Regions from separate parts of the Acidovorax sp. 107 genome, predicted to be linked through region 1. Evidence: predicted binding sites of a transcription regulator. Region 1 holds the regulator's gene; each other region holds the start of a gene.
The links. The regulator LexA, encoded in region 1, represses DNA repair genes until DNA is damaged. The targets are predictions, from matches to a motif close to ACTGTATNNNNATACAGT.
Positions count from the first base shown of each region.

Region 2: a site for LexA is predicted at 4,800-4,817, ahead of C8C99_RS22410 (DNA topoisomerase IV subunit B). Genes of this name have one in related genera too.
Region 3: a site for LexA is predicted at 5,200-5,217, ahead of recA (recombinase RecA). Genes of this name have one in related genera too.

Region 1 is NZ_QBTZ01000001.1:2,002,335-2,008,928, forward strand. It holds gene adk (adenylate kinase) at 93-749, shown strand; gene C8C99_RS09465 (DUF6152 family protein) at 932-1,402, opposite strand; gene C8C99_RS09470 (hypothetical protein) at 1,433-1,852, opposite strand; gene C8C99_RS09475 (asparaginase) at 1,872-2,825, opposite strand; gene lexA (transcriptional repressor LexA) at 2,915-3,589, shown strand; gene C8C99_RS09485 (D-2-hydroxyacid dehydrogenase family protein) at 4,643-5,650, shown strand; gene C8C99_RS09490 (branched-chain amino acid ABC transporter substrate-binding protein) at 5,777-6,594, opposite strand, start outside.
Region 2 is NZ_QBTZ01000001.1:4,799,537-4,806,130, reverse strand. It holds gene parC (DNA topoisomerase IV subunit A) at 1-1,899, opposite strand, end outside; gene C8C99_RS22415 (lytic transglycosylase domain-containing protein) at 1,896-2,750, opposite strand; gene C8C99_RS22410 (DNA topoisomerase IV subunit B) at 2,784-4,766, opposite strand; gene C8C99_RS22405 (MFS transporter) at 4,897-6,114, shown strand; gene C8C99_RS23980 (hypothetical protein) at 6,122-6,277, shown strand; gene C8C99_RS22400 (bifunctional 2-polyprenyl-6-hydroxyphenol methylase/3-demethylubiquinol 3-O-methyltransferase UbiG) at 6,359-6,594, shown strand, end outside.
Region 3 is NZ_QBTZ01000001.1:3,049,640-3,056,233, forward strand. It holds gene C8C99_RS14265 (TerC family protein) at 1-112, opposite strand, end outside; gene sucD (succinate--CoA ligase subunit alpha) at 256-1,152, opposite strand; gene sucC (ADP-forming succinate--CoA ligase subunit beta) at 1,168-2,328, opposite strand; gene argC (N-acetyl-gamma-glutamyl-phosphate reductase) at 2,533-3,465, shown strand; gene recX (recombination regulator RecX) at 3,521-3,979, opposite strand; gene recA (recombinase RecA) at 4,064-5,140, opposite strand; gene C8C99_RS14295 (MarR family winged helix-turn-helix transcriptional regulator) at 5,281-5,793, shown strand; gene C8C99_RS14300 (LysR substrate-binding domain-containing protein) at 5,766-6,594, opposite strand, start outside.

The DNA.
Region 1 (6,594 bases):
GCACCGCATCCCGGGCGCACAGAACGGCTTCAGGCGCCCTTCGAACGTCCCCGCCAGCGGCGCCACCCGATTTCTAACCTTCGAGGACATCCATGAGACTGATTCTGTTGGGCGCGCCTGGCGCCGGAAAGGGCACGCAAGCCACGTTCATCTGCCAGAAGTACGGCATCCCGCAAATCTCCACCGGCGACATGCTGCGTGCCGCCGTCAAGGCCGGCACTCCCCTGGGCCTGCAGGCCAAGGCCGTGATGGATTCGGGCGCCCTGGTCAGTGACGACATCATCATCGGTCTGGTCAAGGAACGCATCACGCAGCCCGACTGCGCCAAGGGCTTCCTCTTCGACGGCTTCCCCCGCACCATCCCCCAGGCCGACGCCATGAAGGCGGCAGGCGTCAAGCTCGACTACGTGCTCGAAATCGACGTACCCTTTGACGCCATCATCGAACGCATGAGCGGCCGCCGCTCGCACCCCGCCAGTGGCCGCACCTACCACGTCAAGTTCAACCCCCCCAAGGTCGAAGGCAAGGACGACATCACGGGCGAAGAGCTGATCCAGCGCGAGGACGACAAGGAAGAAACCGTCAAGAAGCGCCTGCAGGTCTATAGCGACCAGACGCGTCCCCTGGTGGACTACTACAGCAGCTGGGCCCAAGCCGAACCCGCCGCAGCGCCCAAGTACCGCGCCATCAGTGGCACGGGCAGCGTGGACGAGATCACCGCGCGCGCGCTGCAGGCGCTGGCCAGCTGATCGATTGAGCCACACGCCAGCCGCCTGACGCAGACTCGGGCGGGCAATGCCCATCAAGCGACGCTCCACACCGGGGTGTCGCTTTTTTCATGGTGAATCAATAAAGGGCGGAAACAGTGCCGCCAGCGTCGTGCCCCAGGGCAGGCGCGAACGCAGCCGCCACGCCGACTACCCTGCCCCGCTCAGGCAGGACTGGAGCGCAAGCCATAGGCCTTGCTGCCCACAAACAGGTACTCGGCGAGCAGCACCGCCGCACCCTTCTCATCCCGCGAGGTAAACCCAACAACGGACAGCGCAGCGCCCGGCTTGATCTCCGGCACCTGCCAGGCCTGCAGGCGGGTCAGGGGCGCTAGCTCGATCTCCCAGACGCGGTCCTTGCGGGTGGGCAGCACAGTCTTGGCCAGCAACGCACGCCCATCCACGGGCGCAGTCTGAGCGGGCACTGCTCGCTGCGCAAGGTCTGCAGGCAATTGGAGCGCGGCGGATAGCTCCAGCTCCAGCTCCGCATGCGGGTTCTGCCAGCGTACCTTGCTCACGGTGCCCTCCAGATACAGCGGCCGATCTGCATCAAAGCTGCTCCAGCCATGGTGTGCATGCACCCCCAAAGGCAAGGCACTCGCGGCGATCAGCACATGGCGGCGTTGCAGGCTCATACAGGCTCCTGATGAACAAAGGGGCAAATGTCAAACGTACGCGATCCAGCGGCCACAGGCCACCACCGCCAGCCACACCAGCATGGAGGCCAGCATTTGCCAACGCGACAAACCATCCAGGCGCGTGAGCGAACCGCGTGCATGAAACCACGCCGCATTGCAGCCCGCAAGCATTAACAACAGCATCTTCCAGATAAAGGCCCGGTTGCTGATCAACTCCATGGGTTGGGTGGCAAACATCAACAGACCCGACGCCGCCGCCAGCCCAAAGCCGCACAGCGCCAGACTCAAGCTCAGCCGGGCCAGTTCTTTGACCGGCAAGGCCGCACCGCGCCCAAACACCCTCAACTCCAACACAACGAGATTGCCGAGCAACAGCGCAATGCCCACGATGTGTACGACTTCGAGCGCGGGGTAAGCCCAGGCGTAAGTCTTGAGGGCAGTGAACACGGTGCGCAACCCTTCCTGCTCAATCCATCCGCAGCAAATCAAGGATCAAGGCAACCCGCGCCTTGACGGGTGACAGACCTTGCGAGGCAGGCAGCGCGTCTCCGGGCTTGGGCAGCACCTGCCCCTCGGCGCAGCGGGTCGAGCGCACCACCCGCACCCCAGCGGTCTGTGCACGCAGCAAGGCCGCCTCCAGATCATGGCGAATCGTGCCATTGCCAGTGCAGGCCACCACCAAGCCCTGCACCCCCTCGCGCACAAGGGCGTCCACCGCCCTGCCCGACGCACCTGCATGGTTCATGATCACTTCCACCCAGGGCCAGGCAGCAGCATTTACTACACTATTCATAGCGCCATAGGCTTGATTTTCAAGCACTACGGGCCCATTGAATGCCCAACGAACGGTTCCCTCTTCGACCCAGCCCAAAGCGCCAGCCTCCCCGGAGCCGAAAGCATTGACGCGATAGGGATGCACTTTTTGCACATGGCGAGCGCCATGCACATCACCCGCAGCAACTGCCAGCACACCCATCGACCCCGGTGCCAGCGCTACGGCCACCGCGTCCAGCAGGTTCTGGGGACCATCGGGGGTCAGGGCGGTGGCGGGCCGCATGGCGCAGGTCAGCACCACGGGTTTGCGCGCATCCAGCACTTCGTGCAAAAACCAGGCCGTCTCTTCCAGGGTGTCCGTGCCGTGGGTGATGACCACACCCCGCACCTCCGGGTCGTTCAGATGGTGGGCGCATCGCAGTGCCAATGTGCGCCAAACCTCGCAATCCATGTCCTTGCTGTCGATCTGGGCCACTTGCTCTGCCACCAAGCCGCCGTCTGCCAGCGCCTGCAAGCCGGGCACCGCATTCAGCAGTTGCTCCACCCCTACCTGCGCAGCGGTGTAGCCGATGTTGTCCCCCGCCTGTGCCGAGGTACCAGCAATCGTGCCCCCCGTGCCCAAAACCACAATTTTTTGCCCACTCACTTGCGTACTCCGAAAAACTGGTGAAAAATACAGTTACTGGATTAAAAAACAGTTGTCCATCACTGTAACCGTCTGCACCGGAAACCACCATGCTCGACAACCCCAAACTCACCGCCCGCCAGCAGCAGATTCTGGACCTCATCCAGACCGCCATCGCACGCACCGGCGCGCCCCCCACCCGCGCAGAAATCGCGGCCGAGCTGGGTTTCAAATCGGCCAATGCGGCTGAAGAACACCTGCAGGCCCTGGCCCGCAAAGGCGTGATCGAACTGGTCAGCGGCACATCGCGGGGCATCCGCCTGCGTGGCGACACGGTACGCTCCATCAACGCCGCACGTGGCAACCAGTTCAGCCTGCCCATCCCGGGCCTGTCGCAGCTGGTCTTGCCCCTGGTAGGACGGGTGGCAGCGGGGTCACCCATTCTCGCGCAGGAACACGTGGACCAGACCTACAGCGTGGAGAACAGCCTCTTCCAGCACAAGCCCGATTACCTGCTCAAGGTGCGTGGAATGTCCATGCGCGACGTCGGCATCATGGACGGGGACTTGCTCGCGGTGCAGTCCACCCGTGAGGCTCGCAACGGCCAGATCATCGTGGCCCGCCTGGGTGACGATGTCACCGTCAAGCGACTGCGCCGCACAGCGACTGCCATCGAATTACTGCCCGAGAACCCCGACTATCCAGTGATCGTGGTGCAGCCTGGCGAACCCTTCGAAATTGAAGGCTTGGCAGTGGGACTTATCCGCAACACCATGCTCATGTAGCACATATCCACAGGGCCACACCGTGGGTGGCGGGCGTTTGACGTACAGATCATCGTGGTCGGTACATCAGCCCTGCGGTGCAGGTCCCGTTGAACGCCAAGGCCTCTCAAGCAAGACTTGATTGATGCACCGGCGGAGCAGCTCGCTGCTCTGCCGGGGGATCGATTCGCGCTGTTTTCAGGTGCTTTGGCATACAACCACGTCGCAATCCTGCCTATGTCCAACCCCCGACTTTCGGAGTTTTCACATGGGAATTGCTTTGTTCACCCTTTCTTCAGTGCAGAACCCTCTGCGCAGCCTGAAACAGCTGTTTGCGAACCCGACGCGTACGGCCAAAGTCCGGCAGAACTTGTCGGCAGAGCCAGGAGACCTGGCAGGCGCCAATACCGGTGCGCTGATGGCAATGGCCTGTCGCAGCCATGCAACCTCTGCAACGCCACCCAACAACTCCACGGAGCCCCCAGGACAGCGCCCATTGCGCGGTAACTGGCCTTTTACCGCAAGGCCTCCTGTACGGGCACCGGAGGGCCCCGCCGGCCCCACCGCTCACCGGTCTTTTCTGCCAGCACACGCGCATGGCAGCAAGCGGCAAGCCTTTTTGGCGTGCTTAGGCACAGACACCTGCGCCCCCAAGGCCCCCAGGGTGCTGCGCCGGGCCTCTGACACAGGCTCGGGTCGCCTGGTGATTGCAGGCCGCATGGCGGACGTCTGCGCAGAGTTGGACCGTTTGGCTGCCTCCGAGACGCTCCGAGCCTGATACGCGGCGTGAGGACGCAGCTTGGTATCTGCGGCAGGTTCGCGCAAAGTGTCGGTTCGCAAGCGTTGGGCACCAGCGTACCCACGGGCCTGCAATAACGGGCCCGCAGCGTGAGACTGCATTACAGCGGACCTCACCCGCTGTCGCTCTTACGACCCACTCTGCGCCACACCTGCAGTGCCGTGATTGCCGCTTCAACATTCGTGCAGCACTCAGTCACTAAAAACCGCAGGCTTTGATGTGCCCAGTGAGGCGTAGGGGGCATTCCTGTGCTCCTGCCAAGGCACAATGTCGGGATGAATATTGTGATCCTCGACGATTACCAGGATGCAGTGCGCAAACTGCACTGCGCCTCCCGGCTCGACACGTACACCGCCAAGGTTTACACCAACACGGTCAAGGGGCTGGGGCAGCTCTCGGTGCGGCTCAAAGATGCCGACATCATTGTGCTGATCCGGGAACGAACCCAGATCACACGCCAATTGGTCGAAAAACTACCGCGGCTCAAGCTCATTGCCCAAACCGGCAAGATTGGCAGCCACATTGATGTGACTGCATGCACCGAGCGGGGTATTGCCGTGGCAGAAGGGGTTGGCTCCCCCGTAGCCCCTGCCGAGCTGACCTGGGCCCTGGTGATGGCCTCCATGCGCCGCCTGCCCCAGTACATCTCCAACCTCAAACATGGCGCGTGGCAGCAGTCCGGCCTCAAGACCGCGTCCATGCCCGCCAACTTCGGGCTCGGCAGCGTGTTGCGGGGGAAAACCCTGGGCATTTGGGGCTATGGTCGCATCGGGCAACTGGTAGCGGGTTACGGTCGTGCGTTTGGCATGAACGTACGCGTCTGGGGCCGCGAGGCTTCGCGGGCGCAGGCACTGACGGATGGCTACCAGGCCGCAGCCACGCGCGAAGAGTTCTTTTCGCAATGCGACGTGATCTCACTGCACTTGCGCCTGAACGACGAAACGCGCGGCATCATCTCGCTCGAAGACCTGTCATGCATGAAGCCCACTTCGCTGCTGGTGAACACGTCGCGTGCGGAGTTGATTGAACCCGACGCGCTGATCGCGGCACTCAATCGCGGCCGTCCTGGAATGGCGGCAGTGGATGTGTTCGAGAGCGAGCCAATCCTCCAAGGCCACGCCCTGCTGCGCCTGGAGAATTGCATCTGCACCCCACACATTGGCTACGTGGAGCAGGACAGCTACGAACTCTACTTTGGTGCAGCCTTCGACAACGTGGTGAATTTCATCAAGGGCACTCCGACCAACATCGTGAACCCCGGCTCACTGCAGGTCCGACGCTAGCAGCGCTAGCCGGTCGCAGCACTGGCTGTAGGCCGTGCGGTACAACAAAAAAAGGCTTCCCGAGGGAAGCCTTTTTTGATGGCTGCAAGGCATCGAAACGCCCTGCAGCACGAAGCCACACCCTGATTACAGAGGTGTCTTCTTGCCGTCCTTGTAGACGTACAGCGTGATGGCAGGGTTCTTCATTTCGCCATTGGGTTCGAAGGCGATGGTGGAGGTCACACCCTTGAAGTTGGCCTTGGCGAGTTCGTTCACGTACACCTTGGGATCTACGGAGTTGGCACGCTTCATAGCGTCGACCAGCAGGAACGTGGCGTCGTAGGTGTAGGGGCTGTACACTTGGAACTGGTTGGGGTACTTGGCATCGTACTTGGCCTTCCAGGCCGTGCCGCCGGGCATCTTGGCCAGCGAAGAGCCGCCTTCAGCGCAGATCACGTTGGCCAGGGTCTTGGCACCAGCAGCCAGCTTGGCGATCTCGGAGGTGCAGACGCCGTCGCCACCGAAGTACTTGACATTGGCCATGCCCAGTTGCTCCATCTGACGCAGCATGGGGCCAGCCTGAGGATCCATACCGCCGAAGAACACGGCATCAGGGTTCTTGGCCTTGATGGCGGTCAAGATGGCCATGAAGTCGGTGGCCTTGTCGGTGGTGAACTGCTCGTCCACAACCTTCATGCCCTTGGCTGCGGCAGTCTTCTTGAACACGTCGGCAACGCCTTGGCCGTAAGCGGTACGGTCATCGATGATCGCAACGGTCTTGAGCTTCAGGGTGTCCACAGCGTAGAACGCCAGACCAGCGCCCAGGGCGTTGTCGTTGGCGATGATACGGAACGTGGTCTTGTAGCCAGGCTTGGTCAGGTTGGGGTTGGTCGCAGCGCCTGTCACCATCGGGATGCCGCAATCGTTGTACACCTTGGATGCGGGGATCGTGGTACCGGAGTTGA
Region 2 (6,594 bases), 2.8 Mb from region 1:
CAGCAGCGTGGCGTTGGCGGGCCCCGCAAAGTAGTGCAGCAACTGCGTGCCTGCTTCCAGCTCAATCAGCGTGGTCACCGGCTGGCCATCACCCCGGGCGCCCGGCAGCAGCGACACGGCCACCGAGTACACGCGGCCATTGCTGCCAAAGGCCAGCAGGGTATCGACCGTGCGGCATTCAAACGTGCCGTACAGCCCGTCGCCCGCCTTGAAGGCAAAGCTGGCGGCCTCGTGGCCGTGGCCGGTGCGGGCGCGCACCCAGCCCTTTTGCGAAACGACCACCGTGACGGGCTCGTCCACCACCTTCACTTCGGCCACAGCCTTTTTCTCGGCCTGGATCAGCGTACGGCGAGCGTCGGCAAAGGTCTTGGCGTCGGCCTCGATCTCTTTCACCATGGTGCGGCGCAACGAGCCTGGGTTGTTCAGGATGTCTTCGAGCTTGCCCTGGCTTTCGCGAAGCTCTTTCAGCTCCTGCTCGATCTTGATGGCTTCAAGCCGCGCGAGCTGGCGCAGGCGGATTTCGAGGATGTCCTCGGCCTGGCGGTCACTGAGGTTGAAGCGTGCAATCAGCGCGGCCTTGGGGTCTTCGGCCTGGCGGATGATGGCAATCACCTCGTCGATGTTGAGCAGCACCAGCTGCCGCCCTTCGAGGATGTGGATGCGGTCCAGAACCTTGTTCAGCCGGTGCTGGCTGCGGCGGGTGATGGTGGTCTGGCGGAAGGCGATCCACTCTTCCAGCATCTGGCGCAGCGACTTCTGCACAGGCTTGCCGTCGAGCCCCACCATGGTGAGGTTGATGGGCGCCGAGGTTTCCAGGCTGGTGTGGGCCAGCAGCGCGGTGATCAGCTCTTGCTGCGGGGTCTTGCCCGTCTTGGGCTCAAACACCAGGCGCACGGGCGCGTCCTTGCTCGACTCGTCGCGCACCACGTCCAGCACGGCCAGCATGCTGGCCTTGAGTTGCGTCTGGTCCTGGCTCAGCGCCTTCTTGCCCGCCTTGACCTTGGGGTTGGTGATCTCTTCGATTTCTTCCAGCACCTTCTGCGTGCTCACGCCGGGCGGCAGTTCGTTGACTACGAGCTGCCACTGGCCGCGCGCCATGTCTTCGATCTTCCAGCGCGCGCGCACCTTGAGGCTGCCCCGGCCGGTGCGGTAGGCGTCGGCAATGTCGCCCGCACTGCTGATGATCTGGCCGCCACCGGGGTAGTCCGGGCCGGGCACGATGGCCAGCAGCTCTTCCTGGCTCAGTGATGGCGTCTTGATGAGCGCAATGCAGGCGTCGGCAATCTCGCGCAGGTTGTGGCTGGGGATCTCGGTGGCCAGGCCCACGGCGATGCCGCTGGCGCCGTTGAGCAGCGCGAATGGCAGGCGGGCAGGCAGTTGGCGGGGTTCGTCCGTACTGCCGTCGTAGTTGGGCATGAAATCGACCGTGCCCTCATCGATTTCGTCGAGCAGCAGGCTGGTGATGCGCGACAGGCGCGCCTCGGTGTAGCGCATGGCGGCGGCGCCATCGCCGTCGCGGCTGCCGAAGTTGCCTTGGCCGTCGATCAGCGGGTAGCGCTGCGCAAAGTCCTGCGCCATGCGTACCAGCGCGTCGTAGGCCGACTGGTCGCCGTGGGGGTGGAAGCGGCCCAGCACATCGCCCACCACGCGGGCGCTCTTGACGGGCTTGGCGGCCGTGTTGCGCGTGGGGCCGCTGTAGCCCAGGCCCATGCGGTCCATCGAATACAAGATGCGTCGCTGTACGGGCTTGAGGCCGTCGCACACATCGGGCAGCGCACGGCCCTTGACGACCGACAGCGCGTACTCTAGGTAGGCGCGCTGGGCGTAGCCCGCCAGGCCCAGGGAGTCGCCCCCGTCATCGCCTGCAGTGGTGAAATCAAGAGTGGGTTGGTCGCTCATTCGTTCGGAATCGTCGGTAAGGGTTCAAACGCGGTCTGCGGCGCGCTGCGGGTCTGTGCCACCTGGGAGGGCGGCAGGTTGCCCCGGTTCTGCGCGCCGCCCGACAGCTCCATGCGCACGCGGCCCGGCAGGGCACGCTGTGTCAGCACGGGCGCTGGCGGCTTGAGCTGGGCGTACAGGCCCAGCACGGTGCGCACGTAGTTCTGCGTTTCCTTGAAGGCCGGAACCTGGTTGCCCGCCTTTTGCACGGCGCCTTCGCCGGCGTTGTAGGCGGCCACGGCCAGATCCATGCGGCCGGGGAACAGGTCCAGCAGATGCCGCAGGTAACGGGTGCCAGTGGGCACATTCACCGCCGGGTCGGCCAGCTTCTGTTCCACCGTGCGCTTGGCGTCGCTGCTCACGCCAAAGCGGTTGGCGGTGGCGGGCATCACCTGCATCAGGCCCACGGCGCCCTTGGGCGACACGGCGGTGGCGTCAAAGCCGGACTCGGTCGCGATCACGGCCTGCAGCAGCTCGTAGTCCACACCGTGTTTGGCAGACGCAGCGCGCAGGTGGTGTTTGACGCGTTTGTAGTCGGGGGCGATGTCGAAAAACGCCAGCAGGCGCGCGCCCGCTGCGGGCAGCGCATAGGGCATGGGCGACGCATTGGCAGGCGCATCGCGGGTGGAGTCAAAGTCGTTGCCGCGAAAAAACAGCTGGTAGCGCGCATCGACCTGCTCGGCCGCAAAGTGCGTCACGCCGCGCTCGTCCACATGCGCCCACAGATCTGCGTGGGCCGCTTGCTGCAAAAAACAGAGCAAACAACCCAATACATACCAGCGCAAGCGGCCGATTTGGCGAAATGAGGTCATGGCAGGCAGCGCGGGCGCATACGACTCAGCTCTTCAGATATCGATCTCGACCGCATCGCCATGCAGCTCCATCAGCTCGCGGCGCGCCGCGGCCTCGCCCTTGCCCATGAGCTTGGTGATGAGCCCTTCGGTGGCGGCAAAGTCCATATCGCCCAATTGCACTGGCAGCAGCCGGCGAGTGTCGGGGTTGAGCGTGGTTTCCCACAGCTGTTCGGCGTTCATCTCGCCCAGGCCCTTGAAGCGGCTGATCTGGCACTTTTCGCGCGCCACGCCGTCCTTGGCGCATTTGTCGAGGATGGCGGTGAGCTCGCCATCGTCCAGCGCATACATCTTGGCCGCAGGCTTCTTGCCACGCGCGGGCACGTCCACACGGAACAGCGGAGGGCGTGCCACGTAGATGTGACCGGTCTCGATGAGCTTGGGAAAGTGGCGGAAGAACAGCGTGAGCAGCAGCACCTGGATGTGCGAGCCGTCCACGTCGGCATCTGACAGGATGCAGATCTTGCCGTAGCGCAGACCGCTCAGGTCCGGCGTGTCGTTGGGGCCATGCGGGTCCACGCCAATCGCCACCGAGATGTCGTGGATTTCGTTGTTGGCAAACAGACGGTCTCGCTCCACCTCCCAGGTGTTGAGCACCTTACCGCGCAGCGGCAGGATGGCCTGGCTTTCCTTATCGCGGCCCATCTTGGCGCTGCCGCCGGCCGAGTCGCCTTCGACCAGGAACACTTCGTTGTGGGCGATGTCGCGGCTTTCGCAGTCGGTGAGCTTGCCGGGCAGCACGGCCACGCCGGAGCCCTTGCGCTTCTCAACCTTCTGGCCCGCCTTCTGGCGGGTCTGCGCGGCCTTAATGGCCAGCTCGGCCAGCTTCTTGCCGTATTCAACATGCTGGTTCAGCCACAGCTCCAGCGCAGGACGCACAAAGCCGCTGACCAGGCGCACCGCGTCGCGCGAGTTCAGGCGCTCCTTGATCTGACCCTGGAACTGCGGGTCCAGCACCTTGGCCGACAGCACGTAGCTGGCGCGCGCAAACACGTCCTCGGGCAGCAGCTTGACGCCCTTGGGCAACAGGCTGTGCAGTTCGATGAAGCTCTTGACCGCGTTGAACAGGCCGTCGCGCAGGCCGCTTTCGTGCGTGCCGCCAGCGCTGGTGGGGATCAGGTTGACGTAGCTTTCGCGCATGGGCTGGCCGTCTTCGGTGAACGCCACGGCCCACGATGCGCCTTCGCCCTCAGCGAAGCTCTCGTTCCCGCTGTCGGCAAAGCCCTCGCCCTCAAACAACGGGATCACCGGGTCGCCGTTGAGCGTCTGCATCAGGTAGTCGCGCAGGCCGCCCTTGTACTGCCAAGTTTGTGTGTCGCGGGTTTTCTCGTTGACCAGCTGCACCGTCACGCCGGGCATGAGCACGGCCTTGCTGCGCAGCAGGTGGGTCAGCTCGCCCATGGGCAGGGCACTGGATTCAAAGTACTTGGCGTCGGGCCACACGCGCACCGAGGTGCCCTGCTTGCGCTCGCCCGCCTCCAGCGGCCGGGCCACCAGGGGCTCGACCACATCACCGGCCGCAAACACCAGGCGCGCCACCTTGCCCTCGCGGTAGCTGGTGGCTTCAAGCCGGGTGGCCAACGCGTTGGTGACCGACACGCCCACGCCATGCAGGCCGCCTGAGAAGCTGTAGGCCCCGCCCTTGCCCTTGTCGAACTTGCCGCCCGCGTGCAGGCGGGTGAAGACCAGCTCGATCACCGGCGCGTTTTCTTCCGGGTGCAGGCCAAAGGGGATGCCCCGGCCGTCGTCTTCCACACTGACAGAGCCATCAGCGTGCAGCGTGACGCGGATCTTCTTGCCGTACCCCGCCAGCGCCTCGTCGGCGGCGTTGTCCAGCACCTCCTGGATGATGTGCAGGGGGTTGTCGGTGCGGGTGTACATGCCCGGGCGCTGCTTGACGGGCTCCAGGCCCTTGAGCACGCGGATCGAACCTTCGGAATATTCGCTGGCAGAAGCAGAAGACGGTTTGGCAGACATAGCGGCGGATTGTAGTGCGGCCACCGCCCCGGGGCTGGATAAAAAGACAGTCCTCTCGCGACCCTGGTGGCAACTGTATTGGTCGCGGGTGTATCAGCGCGTTTCACACAATCTGGCTACATTCCTGCGCATGCATATGAATCCTCCCAAACTATCCATGTTCCAGGTGCTGGCCTGCGGCGCGGCCATCGTGACCCTGTCCATGGGCACCCGCCACGGGTTCGGGCTGTGGTTGCTCCCCATCACCCAGGAGATGGGCTGGACGCGCCAGTCGTTCGCCCTGGCCATTGCCATCCAGAACCTGTCCTGGGGCGTGATCGGGATCTTTGCGGGCATGGCGGCCGACCGGTTTGGGGCCTTCCGCGTTCTGCTCGGTGGTGCGGTTTTATATGCTTTGGGCCTGGCGGGCATGGCCCTGTCGCCCACGCCCACGTTATTTGCACTGACGGCCGGCGTGCTGATTGGCGCGGCCCAGGCGGGCACCACCTATGCCGTGATCTATGGCGTGCTGGGGCGGCAGATTGCGCCGGAGAAACGCTCTTGGGCCATGGGCGTGGCAGCGGCAGCGGGCTCGTTCGGGCAGTTTCTGATGGTGCCGGTCGAGGGCTGGCTGATTGCCGGGCTGGGCTGGCAGCAGGCCCTGCTGGCGCTGTCGATGGCGGTGCTGCTGATCGTGCCGCTGGCCTTTGGCCTGCGGGAGCCGGGCTTCAAGGGCGCAGCCCCGGTAAAGCGCGACCAGACCATTACACAGGCGCTGGGCGAGGCCTTCCGCTACCCCAGTTTCAATCTGCTGATGGCGGGCTATTTTGTGTGCGGGTTCCAGGTGGTGTTCATTGGCGTGCACATGCCCAGCTACCTCAAGGACCACGGCCTGTCGCCCCAGGTGGCCAGCTATGCGCTGGCGCTGATCGGGCTGTTCAATGTGTTCGGCACCTACATCGCCGGCACGCTGGGCCAGCGCATGCCCAAGCGCCACATCCTCGCCTTCATCTACTTTGCCCGCGCGGTGGCGATCAGCATCTTCTTGCTGGTGCCGCTGTCGCCGCTGTCGGTGTATGTGTTCTCGGCGGTGATGGGCGCGCTGTGGCTGTCCACCGTGCCGCCCACCAACGCCACCATTGCCCAGATCTTTGGCGTGCAGCATTTGTCGATGCTGGGCGGCTTTGTGTTCTTCAGCCACCAGATCGGCAGCTTCCTGGGCGTCTGGCTGGGCGGCTATCTGTATGACGCCACCGGCAGCTACGATATCGTCTGGTACATCGCTATTGGTCTGGGTATTTTTGCCGGGCTGGTGAACCTGCCCGTCAAGGAAAGCCCGATCACGCGCAGCAGCCCACAACCCGCCTGAACCCAGCATGAACCACCAGCTACCACCCCAGAAACCCGTGCCGCGCGCCCTGCGCTGGCTGGGCGGGGCCATGGCGGTGCTCCTGTGCCTGGTGGTATTCGGCTTTTACACCGTGCCCGAATTCATGGTGATGCTGGCCGACCAGATGTGGGCGTGTTTTTGACACCCTTGGCGGTATTTTCAAGCGTTTTTGGCTGCAAGCGCTAGTAAATCATGTGCTGGCAGCTATCATTTTTATAGTCTCATGCACGGTACAGAAGCCCCTTCGGAATGGGTGCGGCGCTGGAGCCACCTGATCGCCCCCCACGGTACCGTGCTGGACGTGGCCTGCGGTGCGGGCCGCCACCTGCGCTATCTGCGCGCGTTGGGGCACGCCGTGGTGGGCGTGGACCGGTCGGCCGAGGCCATTGCCGCCTGCGAAGGCCTGGGCGAGATGGTGCAGGCCGACATCGAAAACGGCCCCTGGCCCCTGGGAGGTCG
Region 3 (6,594 bases), 1.0 Mb from region 1:
GGGACCGGGCGGCCAGCGCGATCACCACCGCGTTGTCACCCGACAGGATGATGTTGATCCAGACGATCTTCACCAAGCCGATCCAAAAATCGGCGCTTTGCAGAAACTCCATGACTGACTCCACTGTTATGAATGCAAGAAGCGCCCGGAACCGGGGTTCCGAGCGCTTCTCTTTTGTAGGAGCCGCCAGTCTAGCGGTCTGCGCCGTGCGCCGCGTCCGTAATTGTGCTTACGAACGGGACGGCGCCAGCCCACTTACTTCAGCTGGGCCTTGAGCAGCTTGCCCAGTTCCGAAGGGTTGCGGGTGATGATGAAGCCCGACTCTTCCATGATGGCCAACTTGGCATCGGCCGTATCGGCGCCGCCAGAGATCAGCGCGCCAGCATGGCCCATGCGCTTGCCGGGAGGGGCCGTCACGCCAGCGATGAAGCCCACGATAGGCTTCTTCATGTTGGCCTTGCACCATTGGGCTGCTTCGGCTTCGTCAGGACCACCGATTTCACCGATCATGATCACGGCGTCGGTATCTGGATCGTCGTTGAAAGCCTTCATCACGTCGATGTGCTTCAAGCCATTGATGGGGTCGCCACCAATGCCCACGGCGCTCGACTGGCCCAGACCCACTTCGGTCAGCATGGCCACAGCTTCGTACGTCAGCGTGCCCGAGCGGGACACCACGCCGATGCGGCCCTTGCGGTGGATGTGACCGGGCATGATGCCGATCTTGATTTCGTCAGGCGTGATCAGGCCGGGGCAGTTGGGGCCCAGCAGCAGGGTCTTCTTGCCGCCAGCCGCTTCCTTAGCCTTCATCTTGTTGCGCACCATCAGCATGTCCTTGACGGGAATGCCTTCGGTAATGCAGATGGCCATGTCCAGGTCGGCTTCGACAGCTTCCCAGATCGCATCCGCAGCGCCTGCGGGCGGCACGTAGATCACCGACACGGTGGCGCCGGTCTGCTGTGCTGCTTCCTTGACGGAGGCGTAAATCGGGATGTTGAAGATCGACTCGCCGGCCTTCTTGGGGTTCACGCCTGCGACAAAGCAGTTCTTGCCGTTCGCGTATTCCTGGCACTTTTCAGTGTGGAACTGGCCCGTCTTGCCCGTGATGCCCTGGGTGATGACCTTGGTGTCTTTGTTGATGTAGATCGACATGTGTGTTCTCCGGGCTTACTTGACGGCAGCAACGATCTTGGTCGCAGCTTCGGCCATGGTGTCTGCAGCGATGATGGGCAGGCCGGACTCGGCCAGCATCTTCTTGCCCAGCTCTTCGTTCGTGCCCTTCATGCGCACGACCAGCGGCACGTTCAGGTTCACAGCCTTGCAAGCGGTGATCACGCCGGTGGCGATGGTGTCGCACTTCATGATGCCGCCGAAGATGTTGACCAGAATGCCTTCGACCTTGGGGTTCTTCAGCATGATCTTGAAGGCTTCGGTGACCTTCTCGGGGGTGGCACCGCCGCCCACGTCCAGGAAATTGGCCGGCTCGCCGCCGAACAGCTTGATCGTGTCCATGGTGGCCATGGCTAGGCCAGCGCCGTTCACCAGGCAGCCGATGTTGCCATCGAGGCTGATGTAGGCCAGGTCGAACTTGGAGGCTTCGACTTCGGCAGGGTCTTCTTCGTCCAGATCGCGGAAGGCCACGATTTCGGGGTGGCGGAACAGCGCGTTGGCGTCAAAGTTGAACTTCGCGTCCAGAGCCATCAGGTTGCCCTTGGAGTCGCAGTTCAGCGGGTTGATTTCCACCAGCGACGCGTCGGTTTCCATGTAGCACTTGTAGATCTTGGCGAAGATGTCTACGGCTTGGTCGATGGAAGCGCCAGTCAGGCCGATGGCAGCGGCCACCTTGCGGGACTGTGCTTCGGTGATGCCAGCGATGGGGTCGATCATCTCGGTGATGATCTTCTCGGGCGTGGAGTGGGCCACTTCCTCGATGTCCATGCCGCCTTCGCTCGAAGCGATCAGGGCCACCTTCTGGGTAGCGCGGTCGGTCACCAGCGACACATACAGTTCGTTCTTGATGTCGGCGCCGTCTTCGATGTACAGGCGGCGGACCTTCTGGCCTTCTGGGCCGGTCTGGTGCGTGACCAGCTGCATGCCCAGGATGTCGCTGGCGCGTGCCTTCACGTCGTCAATGGTCTTGGCAACCTTCACGCCGCCACCCTTGCCACGGCCACCGGCGTGGATCTGGGCCTTGACCACCCACACGGGGCCGCCGAGTTTTTGAGCAGCTTCCACGGCTTCTTGCACCGTGAATGCAGGGATGCCGCGCGGAACGGGCACACCAAAATTGCGCAAGATTTCCTTGCCTTGGTATTCGTGAATCTTCATGAGGTCTCTCTCAGGGAAGGGTGGTAGTTACCCGTTTACCATGAACAGATGTCTGGCCGCGGGCTTGGGACATGGCAACCCGCGACTGTATCATGCTGCAACGCACCATCCTTGTGCCTGACTGACACCCCGGGCTGGCCTCACGGCCTTCCCACCCCCATTTTCACCCGGCAGACGCTGCCGCCTTTTTGCAGGAGCACCTCCATGTCCAAAGTCTTTATTGATGGCGAAGCCGGTACCACGGGCCTGCAGATCCGCGAGCGCCTGCAGGCCATGCCGCAGATCGAGCTGGTCAGCATTGCGCCCGGGTTGCGCAAAGACCCAGCCGCCAAGCGCGACCTGATCGCAGGCGTGGACCTTGTCATCCTCTGCCTGCACGACGATGCCGCACGCGACACCGTGGCGATGGTGGACGAGATCGAGCGCACCTCGGGCCGCAAGGTCAAGGTAATCGATGCCAGCACGGCTCACCGCACGGCCGATGGCTGGGTGTACGGGTTTCCAGAACTCGCGGCAGCGCAGACACAGGCGGTGCGCGACGCCAGCCGTGTGTCCAACCCCGGCTGCTATGCCACCGGTGCCATTGCCATGCTGCGCCCGCTGGTCGATGCGGGCATGGTCCCTGCGGACTACCCTTTGAGCCTGCCCTCGGTGTCGGGCTACTCCGGCGGCGGACGCACCATGATCGAAGCCTACGAGGCAGGCACCGCCGCGCCGTATGAGGCCTACGCACTGGGCCTGTCGCACAAGCACATTCCCGAGATCCTGCGCTACACCGGGCTCACACGCCGCCCGGTGTTCATCCCTGCCGTGGGCAACTTCCGCCAGGGCATGCTGGTGCAATTGCCGCTGCACCTGGACCTGCTGCCCGGCGCCCCCAAGGCCAGCGACCTGCACGACGTGCTGGCCAGCCACTACAGCCGCACCAACACGCCCGAGCAGTGGGTGAGTGTGCTGCCGCCCACCGATGATTTGAAGCTGGCGGCCGACACGCTGACCGACACCAACAAGCTGGAGCTGCGCGTGTTTGCCAACGAGCAGTACCGGCAAGCCGTGGTCATTGCGCGCCTGGACAACCTGGGCAAAGGCGCCAGCGGCGCCGCCGTGCAGAACCTGCAATTGATGCTGGGTGTGTAAGCACACCCGAGCCCTTGAGAAGATGAGGAAAAGGCCCCGCAGGTCAGCAGTGCGCTCACCCCTCGTCGGAATCACCGGCGCCCTGTACGGCGCGCCGCGCCACGTCGCCTGAGAACCCCCGCACCAGCAGAAACCGCATCTGCTTGGCGCGGGTTTGGGGGTCGCTTGCGGGCTCGCCAAACTTGCGGCGCCACACCTCGCGGGCACGCTCCAGTTCGCTGCCCTGCAGTTGGGCCACGGCCTGCTGCACGGCCTCGGCGCCCAACCCCTTGGATTGCAACTCCTGCCGGATGCGCGATGCACCCAGGCGGCCGGCGCGCCGGTTCAGCACCGACTCCACGACCCGCGCCTCGCTGATGAAGTCCCGGGCCTGCAGGTCGTCCAGCACGGCGTCCAGGTCTTCGCCCTCTTGCACATGGGGGCTGAGCTTGCGCCGCAGCTCAGCCCGCGAATGTTCGCGCTGGCTCAGCAGCCGCAGTGCACGGCCTTTGAGCGAGAGCGCAGTGAATCCCATGGCTGACCAAACGCTATATTTTCAATAGCTACAGGCGCATATGGAATGTGCGCCTGCAGGCTATTTGGCTTCAAAAACCGGAAATCACTCGTCGGTAGCCGCTGCTGGAGCCTGCAGTGCGCCAGGCAACAGCGCAATGCCCAGCCCTTCGCGCACCTTGTTCTCGATCTCGCGGGCCAGGTCGGGGTTTTCACGCAAAAACTCGCGGGCGTTGTCACGGCCCTGGCCAATCTTCTCGCCGTTGTAGGCGTACCAGGCACCGCTCTTTTCCACGATCTTGGCCGTCACGCCCATGTCGATGATCTCGCCTTCGCGGCTGATGCCTTCGCCGAACAGGATGTCGAACTCGGCCGTCTTGAAAGGCGGGCTCACCTTGTTTTTGACCACCTTGACCTTGGTTTCGTTGCCGATGGCTTCGTCGCCCTTCTTGATGGTGCCGGTGCGGCGGATATCCAGGCGCACGGAAGCGTAGAACTTGAGCGCATTGCCGCCAGTCGTCGTTTCGGGCGAGCCGAACATCACGCCGATCTTCATGCGGATCTGGTTGATGAAGATGACCATGCAGTTGGTCTTCTTGATCGTGGCGGTCAGCTTGCGCAGCGCCTGGCTCATCAGGCGGGCCTGCAGGCCGGGCAGGGCATCGCCCATCTCGCCTTCGATTTCGGCCTTGGGTGTGAGGGCTGCCACCGAGTCCACGATGATCAGGTCCACGGCGCCTGAGCGCACCAGGCTGTCCACGATTTCGAGCGCTTGCTCACCCGTGTCGGGCTGGCTGATGAGCAGGTCGGACAGCTGCACGCCCAGCTTCTGGGCATATTGCACGTCGAGGGCGTGCTCGGCATCGACAAACGCGCAGGTGCCGCCCTGCTTTTGCATCTCGGCCACCACCTGCAGCGTGAGCGTGGTCTTGCCCGACGACTCCGGTCCGTAGATCTCGACCACGCGGCCGCGCGGCAGGCCGCCCACGCCCAGGGCAATGTCCAGGCCCAGGGAGCCAGTGGAGACCACCTGGATGTCCTCGATCACCTCGCCTTCACCCAGGCGCATGATCGTGCCCTTGCCAAACTGCTTCTCGATCTGGGCGAGCGCGGCGGCCAGGGCTTTGGCCTTTTCGGTGTTCACGGGCAATGCGGGGTTGGTGCCTTTGACTGCGACGTCCATGAGAAACTCCTTGAAAAACAACAGGTTGGATGCTTGCATCGCTCTGCGGTTAATCACAGGCTGGATGCTTGAACAGTAGTTTATGCGAGCAATGAAATCCAAATAAAGCGATTTTTAGTCAGTTTGTCTGACAATATCGCATGGCCGATTTTTCTCCTGCCGCCACATCCGTCCCGGGAGCGGATGACCGCTGGCGCCAAACCCACCTGGGCCGCCTGATGGGCAGCGCCCTGCGCCGCTTCGACGCGCGGGTGCTGCAGCTCATGGCGCGCAATGTGGAGGTGCCGCTGGCGCTGTCCAACTTGGCAGCGCGCGACCAGGTGACGGCCGCCCATGTGCACATCACGCGGCACCTGGCCTTGCAGGGCGACCGGCTGACCGACCTGGCCCAGCGCGCGGGCATGACCAAGCAGGCCATGGCCAACCTGGTGGACCAGTGCGAGGCCTGGGGCCTGGTCACACGTCAGCCAGACCCGCTGGATGCGCGGGCGCGGCGCGTGTGCTTCACGCCCACTGGCCTGGCGTGGCTGCAAGCGTTCCAGGATGCAGTGGCGCAGGCCGAGGCGGAGTTCCGCGCCGAGGTGGGCCATGACGTGGCCACCGTGGTGGCGATCGGGCTGGAAGCCTATGCGGGCGGAGATACGGGTGTCTGAGCCCCCATCGGCTCGGCGCACGCCAGCAACCATTCCTTGAAGCACTGCAGCGCGTGCAGCTGCGTGCGGCCTTCGGGGTAACAGAACCAGTAGCCCACATCGCTCCGGTAGCCGCCGCGCAGGTCGGCATCGGGCAGGGGCTCGCGCACCAGACCCGCCGTGATTTCGTCCTGCACCAAGCAGCGCGGCACCAGCGCCAGGCCCATGCCCGCCATCACGGCGCGGATCATGGTCTGGAACTGGTCGAACTGCGGTCCTGCCAGCGGATCGATGAGCCCTTCCACCCCGTGCGTCTCACTCCAGCGCAGCCAGCCTTCCGGCACGGTCACATGGCGCAGCAGGATGTAGCGGGCCACATCGCGTGGGGTGTGGATGGGCCAGTCGGCCACCTTGGTGCGGGGGGCGATCAGCGCCACCTCGTTGCCCGTGATGTGGTGGGCGTGCGCGCCGGGCCAGTGGCCGTCGCCGAACAGGATGGCGCAGTCCAGCTCGGGCCGGGTGAAGTCATAGCTGTGCACATAGGGCACAAAGTGCAGCGTGATTTGCGGGTGCTGCTGCTGGAACTGGGGCAGGCGCGGGATGAGCCACTTGGCCGCAAACGTGGGCAGGCTGGACAGGTGCAGCGCACCGCCGCCGTCATCGCTGGTGATCAGCTCCAGCGTGGCCGCCTCCAGCTGCGCCAGCACGCCACGCACCGCCTTTTCGTAGCGCTCGCCGGCCGGGGTCAGCGCCAGGCGCTTGCGGCTGCGCTCGAACAGCGGCACGCCCACCCAGGTCTCCAGCTCCTTGATCTGCTTGCTG